3 regions of the Pseudomonas baetica genome follow, and region 2 is predicted to be linked to each of the others. Evidence: predicted binding sites of a transcription regulator. Region 2 holds the regulator's gene; each other region holds the start of a gene.
What was found. The regulator sigma-54, encoded in region 2, starts transcription at its own class of promoters, with help from an activator protein. The targets are predictions, from matches to a motif close to ANTGGCATNNANNTTGCTNT.
Positions count from the first base shown of each region.

Region 1: a site for sigma-54 is predicted at 1,324-1,343, ahead of ATI02_RS27435 (CmpA/NrtA family ABC transporter substrate-binding protein). Genes of this name have one in related genera too.
Region 3: a site for sigma-54 is predicted at 1,732-1,751, ahead of flgB (flagellar basal body rod protein FlgB). Genes of this name have one in related genera too.

Region 1 covers NZ_PHHE01000001.1:5,922,152-5,925,426, forward strand. Annotated here, with positions in the region: gene ATI02_RS27435 (CmpA/NrtA family ABC transporter substrate-binding protein) at 1-1,197, opposite strand, end outside; gene ATI02_RS27440 (quinone-dependent dihydroorotate dehydrogenase) at 1,432-2,451, shown strand; gene rmf (BatR family protein) at 2,688-2,903, opposite strand.
Region 2 covers NZ_PHHE01000001.1:2,297,921-2,301,195, reverse strand. Annotated here, with positions in the region: gene rapZ (RNase adapter RapZ) at 1-494, opposite strand, end outside; gene ptsN (PTS IIA-like nitrogen regulatory protein PtsN) at 498-962, opposite strand; gene hpf (ribosome hibernation-promoting factor, HPF/YfiA family) at 974-1,282, opposite strand; gene ATI02_RS10550 (RNA polymerase factor sigma-54) at 1,356-2,849, opposite strand; gene lptB (LPS export ABC transporter ATP-binding protein) at 3,038-3,275, opposite strand, start outside.
Region 3 covers NZ_PHHE01000001.1:5,351,170-5,354,444, reverse strand. Annotated here, with positions in the region: gene flgE (flagellar hook protein FlgE) at 1-59, opposite strand, end outside; gene flgD (flagellar hook assembly protein FlgD) at 90-818, opposite strand; gene flgC (flagellar basal body rod protein FlgC) at 834-1,277, opposite strand; gene flgB (flagellar basal body rod protein FlgB) at 1,281-1,691, opposite strand; gene cheR (protein-glutamate O-methyltransferase CheR) at 1,978-2,805, opposite strand; gene ATI02_RS24740 (chemotaxis protein CheV) at 2,852-3,275, opposite strand, start outside.

The DNA.
Region 1 (3,275 bases), 3.6 Mb from region 2:
AAGGCGAGCGTCGTCGCTCAGGGCGTGCAGCTTGAAGCTGCGGGCGTACCCGGCTGGATCGCTGCCGTCCCAGATTTTGCCGTCGAGCAACTGACTGCTGCGCATGTCCGTGCCCCACGCGGCGACGCCCACGGCGGTTGCCGCTTCGCGATAGATGTCCAGTTGCTGCACCTGACCCGCCACGGCGAGGTAATCCGGGTCTTCGCGCAGCAAACCCCAGCGACGGAACTGGGTCATGAACCACATGCCGTCGGACAAGTACGGCAGATTCACTTCTCCCTTAGCGTGAAAGCGCAACGCGTGTGGATCCTGCCAGCGATTGCCGAGGCCATCGGCGTAATCGCCGAGAAAACGCGGCTCGATGCAGGCCGCGGGGGCGTCGAGGTATTCCGGCGCACTCAACAGTTGCGCGGTGCTGCGGCGGTTTTCCGGGCTTTCTTCGATGAAGCGGCTGGCTTCAAGGATCGCCATCACCAGCGCCCGCGCGGTGTTCGGGTACTGCTCGACGAAGGCGCGGGTGCAGCCGAGGACTTTTTCCGGGTGATCGGGCCAGATGGTCTGGCTGGTGGCCAGGGTGAAACCGAGATCCTGCTGCACCGCGCTGGCGGCCCACGGTTCGCCGACACAGAATCCGTCGATGCGCCCGGCCTGCAGGTGCGCGACCATTTGCGGCGGTGGCACCACCACGCTGTCGACATCCTGTAATGGGTGAATGCCCTGGCTCGCCAGCCAGTAATAAAGCCACATCGCGTGTGTGCCGGTCGGGAAGGTCTGGGCGAAAGTCAGTTTTGCGCGGGATTGGTGCACGTGGCGATCCAGCGCTTCAGGACTGCTCACGCCGAGGCTTTGTAGGCCGTGGGACAGGTTGAGGCTCTGACCGTTTTGGTTGAGGCCCATCAACACGGCCATGTCGGTGGATGCGACGCCGCCGATGCCCAAATGCACGGCGTAGATCAAACCGTACAGGCTGTGGGCGGCATCGAGTTCGCCGCTGACCAGTTTGTCGCGCAAATTGGCCCATGACGTCTGACGTTTCAGGTTCAGCGTCAGGCCATAAGGCTGGGCGAAACCCTGAGTGGCGGCGACGACCACCGAGGCGCAATCGCTCAGGGCCATGAAACCGAGGTTGATCGCGCTTTTTTCCGGGGCGTCGCTGCCGTTGACCCAGGCCAGTGGCCCGACGGAGGGTTCATTCATCGCATGCACCTGCAAAAGCCGCCTTGAAAAAAAACGTCGCCCCAGGCTTTGCGCAGGCAAACCCGAAGACGACGCCATTGTCCTTGCCTGCACGCCGTCATTGGCCTGCCGGCTGATAACAAGGAGGGTGCAAGGCATATGCCAGTCGCGCTGATTTGCGCATGCGCCTCGCGCGGCAGGTGGATGCCCGGCTATAATCGCCGCCTCTTTTCGCCGCCCGAGTCATCGCCGCCCATGTATTCCCTGGCCCGTCAGCTGTTGTTCAAACTTTCCCCGGAAACCTCCCACGATCTGTCGCTGGATCTGATCGGCGCGGGTGGGCGTTTGGGCCTCAACGGCTTGCTGTGCAAGGCGCCGGCGAAGGTGCCGGTGACAGTCATGGGTCTGGACTTCCCGAACCCGGTAGGGTTGGCAGCCGGTCTGGACAAGAACGGCGCGGCCATCGACGGCTTTGCGCAGTTGGGTTTCGGTTTTGTCGAAATCGGCACCGTGACCCCGCGTCCGCAGCCGGGCAACCCGAAACCACGGATCTTCCGCCTGCCGGAAGCCGAGGCGATCATCAACCGCATGGGCTTCAACAACCTCGGTGTCGATAACCTGCTGGCGCGGGTGGCTGCAGCAAAATATAAAGGCGTGTTGGGCATCAACATCGGCAAGAACTTCGATACGCCGGTTGAGCGTGCGGTTGACGATTACCTGATCTGCCTGGACAAAGTCTACGCCCACGCCAGTTACATCACGGTCAACGTCAGCTCGCCGAATACCCCGGGCCTGCGCAGTCTGCAATTTGGTGATTCGCTAAAGCAGTTGCTCGCGGACCTGGCCACGCGCCGCGCTGAACTGGCCTTGCGTCATGGCAAGCATGTGCCGTTGGCGATCAAGATCGCGCCGGACATGACCGACGAAGAAACCGCGCAGGTGGCGCAAGCGCTGATCGAAACCGGCATGGACGCAGTGATCGCGACCAATACCACCCTGAGCCGTGTTGGCGTTGAAGGCATGGAGCATGGTGACGAGGCGGGCGGCCTGTCCGGCGCGCCAGTGCGTGACAAGAGCACCCACACGGTGAAAGTGCTGGCGGCTGAGATGGGTGGTCGGTTGCCGATTATTGCGGCGGGCGGAATTACTGAAGGCAAGCATGCGGCAGAAAAGATCACGGCCGGTGCGAGCCTGGTGCAGATTTACTCGGGCTTCATCTATAAGGGCCCGGCGTTGATTCGCGAATCCGTAGACGCGATCGCCGCCCTGCGCTGATCCTTGTGGGAGCGAGCCTGCTAGCGAAGGAAGTGTATCTGTCGCTAATAATGTGACTGGACGAAGGCTTTCGCGAGCAGGCTCGCTCCCACAGGGTTGTGCCCGGCACAAGAAACTGCAGGCATAAAAAAGGGCTCCTCGAAGGAGCCCCTGGGCCGAAGCCCGCCGTCCGGGAAGGACGTGCGTGGTTAATGCGGTACAAATTCAGATTGTCGTGTCGGAATTAATGCCCTGTGTCAGCCGACGGCGTGAAGTTCGTTGAGTCTGTGGATTCCCGCAGTGCCGGTCATACCGTCCCAGTTGTCGCCGCGTCCTTCTCGCCAGCCGTTGATCCAGGCTTGACGTACCGACGGTAGAGTAAATGGGCAAAGCTCACGGGATTTGCCACCAACGCCATATTGATATCCGCGCAAAAATGCTCTTTCCAACGGATCACGCTTAAGTCTTCTCATAGGGTGTTTCCCTCACTTGTTGACTGTTTGTGTCGCGTTGACCTCAACCGAGGTCTGGCAGAAAAAACTCTGCCTTGGGGCGGCTCGCTGCCGGCGTGGCGAGCCAAGGTGTTGACGCCGTTGCGACGTCAACCTGTGGTCAGTTCTAACCAATGAGTCACAGCGATGGAATGACCGTTTTGTCATAAGGACGTAACGAAAAAGATGCTATAGCGATAAGTAACCGTGTATTTGTTCAATGTTTATTGAGCAAACCCCGGTATGATCGGCCTCGCGCTGGATGATGGGGTTAATTCTTTAGTGAGAATGACCTACGGGTGCAGTCGGGTACTATTCGACGAAGGGTTGCTTTGAGTCATTTTGTTGCACCAA
Region 2 (3,275 bases):
GTTCCGGGCTCAGGCTGATTCAGCAAGCGCAGCTTGATGGTGTCACGCAACTGGTACAGGTTCAGATGGGTGGTGTTGATCTTCAGGTCGGCCAGATCGGCAATGGGGCCGAGCAGGGCGGTTTCATCATGGATCGCTTCGGCCAGCGAGCGATTGGCAGTGCTCAACGGATGGCGTCGGCGGGTTTCCGAGAAGCGCTTGAGCAGCGTTTCCTCATCGGCATCCAGATAAAGCACATCGCACTGGATATGGCGGCTGCGGACTTCTTCCAGCAGCTCGGGGAAGCGCGAGAGATGGCTGGGCAGGTTGCGCGCATCGATCGAAACTGCCACCAGCGGCTGGGTCAGTTCGGTATGAATCAGGGCGCGTTCGGCCAGTTCCGGCAGCAGGCCGGCCGGCAGGTTGTCGATGCAGTAGTAGCCGTTGTCTTCAAGGACATTCAGGGCAGTACTTTTGCCCGAGCCGGAACGGCCACTGACGATGATCAAGCGCATGAATTAATGCCCGCTTTGTTCGTCCACGACGACCTGATACAAGGCTTCGTTGCTCGAAGCACTACGCAATTTATCGCGCACGTCCTTGCGATCCAGCATGCTGGCGATCTGGCGCAGCAATTCCAGGTGCGCATCGGTCGCCGCTTCCGGCACCAGCAAGACGAACAACAGATCAACCGGAGCGCCGTCGATAGCGTCGAAGTCGATAGGGGCTTCAAGGTGCATCAAGGCGCTGACAGGCTCAGTGCATCCCTTCAGACGGCAGTGAGGAATGGCGATGCCGTTGCCGAAACCGGTGGAGCCGAGTTTCTCACGTGCGATCAGGGCCTCGAAGACATCCTGCATTTCCAGCGCCGGCACTTCGCGGGCGATGAGATTGGCAATTTGTTCGAGGGCTTTCTTTTTACTGCCGCCCGGCACGTTCACCAGGGAACGGCCGGGGGTCAGGATATTTTCAAGTCGGATCATGGAGTGGGGGGTTATCGACCGGTGGCGCCCTGGAGCAGGCTTTGGGTCTTTTCCTTATGCTTTTTGAGTTGTTTATCCAGCTTGTCGGTTAATAAGTCGATCGCCGCGTACATATCGGTATGTTCCGCGTTGGCGACGACTTCATTGCCGGGAATATGCAGCGTGGCTTCGATTTTCTGCTTCAGTTTTTCGACACACATCGTGACTTGCACGTTAGTGATCTTGTCGAAATGGCGCTCCAATCGTTCGAGTTTTTCGCCGATATAAGCGCGCAGAGGTTCGGTCACTTCCAGTTGGTGTCCACTGATGTTGACTTGCATACAGCTTCTCCTTCGTTGCCAGTGCATAAAGCGGCAGGCCGGATAGCCTGCCACTGGAACGCTGTAACGTGGCTTACATCAACCGCTTGCGTTCGCTCGAAGGCGCGATCCCGAGGGATTCGCGGTACTTGGCGACGGTGCGGCGAGCCACCTGAATGCCTTGTGCCTCCAGTAAACCAGCGATCTTGCTGTCACTCAACGGCTTTTTCTGATTTTCCGCGGCAACCAGTTTTTTGATGATCGCGCGGATCGCCGTGGACGAGCATTCGCCGCCTTCGGAGGTGCTGACGTGGCTGGAGAAAAAGTATTTCAATTCATAGATACCGCGCGGGGTATGCATGAATTTCTGCGTGGTCACCCGTGAAATCGTCGATTCGTGCATGCCAACGGCTTCGGCGATGTCATGCAGAACCAGAGGCTTCATCGCTTCGTCGCCGTACTCCAGGAAGCCGCGCTGATGCTCGACGATCTGCGTGGCCACTTTCATCAGGGTTTCGTTGCGGCTTTGCAGGCTCTTGATGAACCAGCGTGCTTCCTGCAACTGATTGCGCATGAAAGTGTTATCGGCGCTGGTATCGGCACGGCGCACGAAACCTGCGTACTGTGCGTTGACCCGCAGGCGTGGCACCGACTCCTGATTGAGCTCGACCAGCCAGCGTTCGTTGTCCTTGCGCACGATCACGTCAGGTACGACGTATTCAGCTTCAGTGGACTCGATTTGCGAGCCCGGACGCGGGTTGAGGCTCTGCACCAGTTCGATGACCTGCCGCAACTCGTCTTCCTTGAGCTTCATGCGGCGCATCAACTGGCTGTAATCGCGGCTGCCGAGCAGGTCGATGTAATCGCTGACCAGGCGTTTGGCTTCAGCCAGCCACGGGGTCTTGGCCGATAGCTGACGCAATTGCAGCCGCAGGCATTCGCTGAGGTTGCGGGCGCCGATGCCGGCCGGTTCGAATTGCTGGATGCGGTGCAGGACGGCTTCGATTTCGTCCAGTTCGATGTCCAGTTCCGGGTCGAACGCCTCAAGGATCTCGTCGAGTGTTTCGTCCAGGTAACCCTGATTGTTGATGCAATCGATCAGGGTCACGGCGATCAGGCGATCGGTGTCGGACATCGGCGCGAGGTTCAATTGCCACAGCAGGTGACTTTGCAGGCTTTCGCCGGCGGAAGTGCGGGTGGTGAAGTCCCACTCGTCGTCATCGCTGCTGGGCAGGCTGCTGGCGCTGGTCTGGTAGACGTCTTCCCAGGCAGTGTCGACCGGAAGCTCATTGGGGATGCGCTCGTTCCACTCGCCGTCCTCAAGGTTATCCACCGTCGGGGCGGCTTCCTGATAGGACGGTTCCTGAATCTCGGTGTTGGGCTTCTGTTCGGCGTTATCGGCCAGTGGATCGGAGTTGTCGAAGTCGTCGCCTTCTTCTTGGCGTTCGAGCATCGGATTGGATTCCAGAGCCTCCTGGATCTCCTGTTGCAGATCCAGGGTCGACAATTGGAGCAGGCGGATGGCCTGTTGCAGCTGCGGTGTCATCGTCAGCTGCTGGCCCATTCTCAAGACTAGCGATGGTTTCATGGCAGGGGCTTAACACCTTATTCGCCGGCGCGCATGCGCCATCCACTACAGGGCGCCGAAGCGCCAAACTTAAGCAAATTATATGCCTGAAACTGAAGTGTTTGCCTAGAGCGCTGTAACAATTAAAGCGTATTAAATTCTGCTTGAATCGATACAGCGCCCGGGCGGCTCTCCCGGCACCAATATGCTTACAGGCGGAATTCGTGGCCCAGATACACTTCCTTCACCAGGTCGTTGGCGAGGATGGTTGCGGAGTCACCTTCGGCGATCAGTTGACCGTCGTTGACGATGTAAGCGGTTTCGCAGATGTCCAGCGTCTCACGCACGTTGTGATCGGTGATCAGCACGCCGATGCCTTTGGCTTTGAGGTGGTGGATGATCTGCTTGATGTCGCCGACCGAAATCGGGTCGACACCGGCGAACGGT
Region 3 (3,275 bases), 3.1 Mb from region 2:
GTTACGTCCAGTTGCTTGTTGGCTGCATAGAGACCGCTAAGGCCGATATTGAAAGACATATTCCACTCCTTTGTGCCGGTTAGTCGGCTCTATATACCAATGGTTTGTACTTTGGACAGGGCAACGGAGCCCTTGCCGGCCAGGTTGAGCATCAGCTCGCCACCGGACTGGCTCATGGTCACGCTGTTGACGGTGGCCGGCAGGTAGGTCGCCAGATCCGTCGCCGTGCCGTTGATCGCAGCACTGGCCTTGAAGGTGTAAGTGCCGACCGGCACCACGGTGCCCGACGAGTCCTTGCCGTCCCACGTAAAGCTGGCAGCGCCGGCTGCGCGACTCCCCAGATCAATGGTGCGTACGGTTTTGCCGCTGCTGTCGGTAATCGTCACCGTGCCACCGGCGATGGACGATGGGACCGTCGCCGTGCCGGTCAGACCTTTGCTCGGATCGTCGAGTTGGGCGGTGTTGGTCTGCACAATCACGTTGCGACCCACCAGCGACGACGCCTGCAACGCCTGCGAGGAGTTGTAGTTGCCAGCCAGCGAGCTGACCGTGGTGTTGAGCGTGGTAATGCCTTCCAGACTGCTGAATTGCGCCAACTGCGCAACGAAGGCGCTGTTGTCCTGCGGGTCGAGCGGGTTCTGGTTTTTCAGCTGGGTAACCAGCAGTTGCAGAAACGCATCCTTGCCCAGCGCTTTGCCGCCGGTGGTGCTATTGGTCGCTGCTGCAATGCCATCCGTGGTGGTGCTGCTCGTCTTCCTCGACGAGTTCGCCAAGATGTCTTTCAGGCTGAGGCCGCTGGTGGTATCGGTAACGCTCATGGCAGTCGCCCCTTATTACTGACCCAGGGTCAGTACCTTCTGCATCATGGTTTTGGCGGTGTTCATCATTTCGGCGTTGGTCTGGAACGAACGGCTCGCGGAAATCATGTCAGCCATTTCTTCCACCACGTTGACGTTCGGGTAGTAGACGTAGCCTTTGGCGTCAGCGGCCGGATGGTTCGGCTCGTAACGCGCTTCGAGATTGCTCTGGTCTTCGACTACGCCGAGTACCTGCACGCCTTGACCGGCGGCGTCCTGGCTCTGGAACAGCGAGTTGCTGCCGCTGTTCTGGCCGCCCTGGAACATGGTGGCGAACACCGGGTGACGGGCGCGATAGGTCTGGTCGATGCTCGACGAGACGGTTTCGGCGTTGGCGATGTTCGAAGCCACGGTGTTCAGACGCGTAGTTTGTGCGCTCATGCCGCTGCCGGCAATGTTGAAAACGCTGGACAGGGACATGGATTACTCTCCGCGCAGGGCTGATACCAGCCCTTTGAATTTGCTGTTGAGCAGCGTGAAGCTGGCCTGGAAACCGACCGCGTTTTCCGCGTAATTCGATTGCTCAAGCTGCGCGTCCACGGTGTTCTGGTCGATCGACGGTTGCATCGGCGTGCGATACATCAGCGACTCATCACCATTGCCCAGACCTTCAGCCTCGATGTGACGGCTGTTGGTCATGTTCAGGGCGAACGTACCGCCGCTCTTGGTTTTCTCGGTCTGCGCCTCAAGCACTTTGGAGAAATCCAGATCCCGAGCCTTGTAGTTCGGGGTGTCGGCGTTGGCGATGTTGTTGGCCAGGACTTCGGCACGCTGAGCGCGGAAGCCGAGGGCTTTTTCGTGAATGCCGAGCGCTTTATCGAAGCTGATGCTCATGTCGGGAACCTTCGGGTGACCGGTTTTTCGTAACTGAGCTTTAGCAAGCGGCGTGCCAATGTGAGAAGTGCCCGTAATCAGGGGCTTTGCGCGGAGTCGGCAAGGCGGCAATGCCAGAAAAGCGGCAACCGGTTTCCGCCGGATGCCGCTTTTCTGCCGCTTGACTGCCTCTCTCACGACCACCACCGCTCCCACAATGGGATTTGAGGTGTGTGGTGGATATATTTCAGGCATAAAAAAACGGCAGGCCTTTGCGGACCTGCCGTTTTTTGTGTCGCCGATGCAATCACTTCGCCTGGTAAATAATCCCCGGGCTGCACTGAACCATCTGGTAATGATCCGGCAAGCCGTTCAACGCTTCGGAAGCGCCAAGGAACAGATAGCCGCCCGGCTTCAACGTACTGTGAATGCGCAACAGGATGTCTTTCTTCACTTCAGCAGAGAAGTAGATCAACACGTTGCGGCAAAACACGATGTCGAACTTGCCAAGCGCTGCATAGCTATCGAGCAAGTTGAACGAGCGAAATTCTACCCGATTCTTGATCGGCGCCTTGATCACCCAGCGGCCCGGCCCTTTCGGGTCGAAATAGCGCTGCAAACGATCGGGGGACAGACCGCGCCCGATCGCCAGGCTGTCGTACTCGCCGGTCTTGCAATTGGTCAGCATGAGGCCGGACAAGTCCGTGGCAACAATCTGCACCCCCATCTTCAACTGGCCAAGATTGCTGCGCTCGAACTCGTCGATCGACATCGACAACGAATACGGTTCCTGACCCGACGAGCAGGCTGCGGACCAGATCCGCAGACGCTGGTTGGGACTGGCCTTGATGGCTTCGGGCAGCACCTTGTTCTTCAAGACTTCAAACGGATAGGTGTCACGAAACCACAGGGTTTCGTTGGTCGTCATGGCATCGACCACCTGCTCGCGCAAACCGCTGCGCGGCTGGGTCTGGATGCGCTGAACCAGCTCACCCAGAGACTTGATGCCTTGCTGCTCCATCAGTTTGTTGAGACGGCTCGAGACCAGGTACTGCTTGTTTTCACCGAGCAAAATGCCACAGGCTTTTTCCAGGAAGACCCGGAACTGTTCGAAATCCAAATTACCCGTAGACAATGATGCCGCCTCTTAAATCGTGTTGACCGCCAAGAGCAAAACGCTCTCAGCTGATATCTGCTGCTTTGATCCGGTCGACTACCCGGGATGCCAGGTCATCAGGGCGGAATTTGGCCAGGAAGTCATCGGCACCGACTTTCTTGACCATCGCCTGATTGAATACCCCCGACAACGAAGTATGCAGGATGATATGAAGCTTTTGCATGCGAGGATCACCGCGAATCTCCGCCGTCAGTGTGTACCCGTCCATCTCCGGCATCTCGATGTCGGAGATCATCATCAGGAACTCTTCTTCCGGCTTCTTGCCCTCGTCGACCAGCTTGCGCAGATAATCCAGCGCCTGCTTGCCATCGTTCAACGCCACTACCTCGACGCCGATCGTCTGCAGGCACCGCGTGACCTGCTTGCGCGCCACCGACGAGTCATCGACCGTCAGCACCCGCAGCGACAACGCCTTGGTCTGAGTCTCG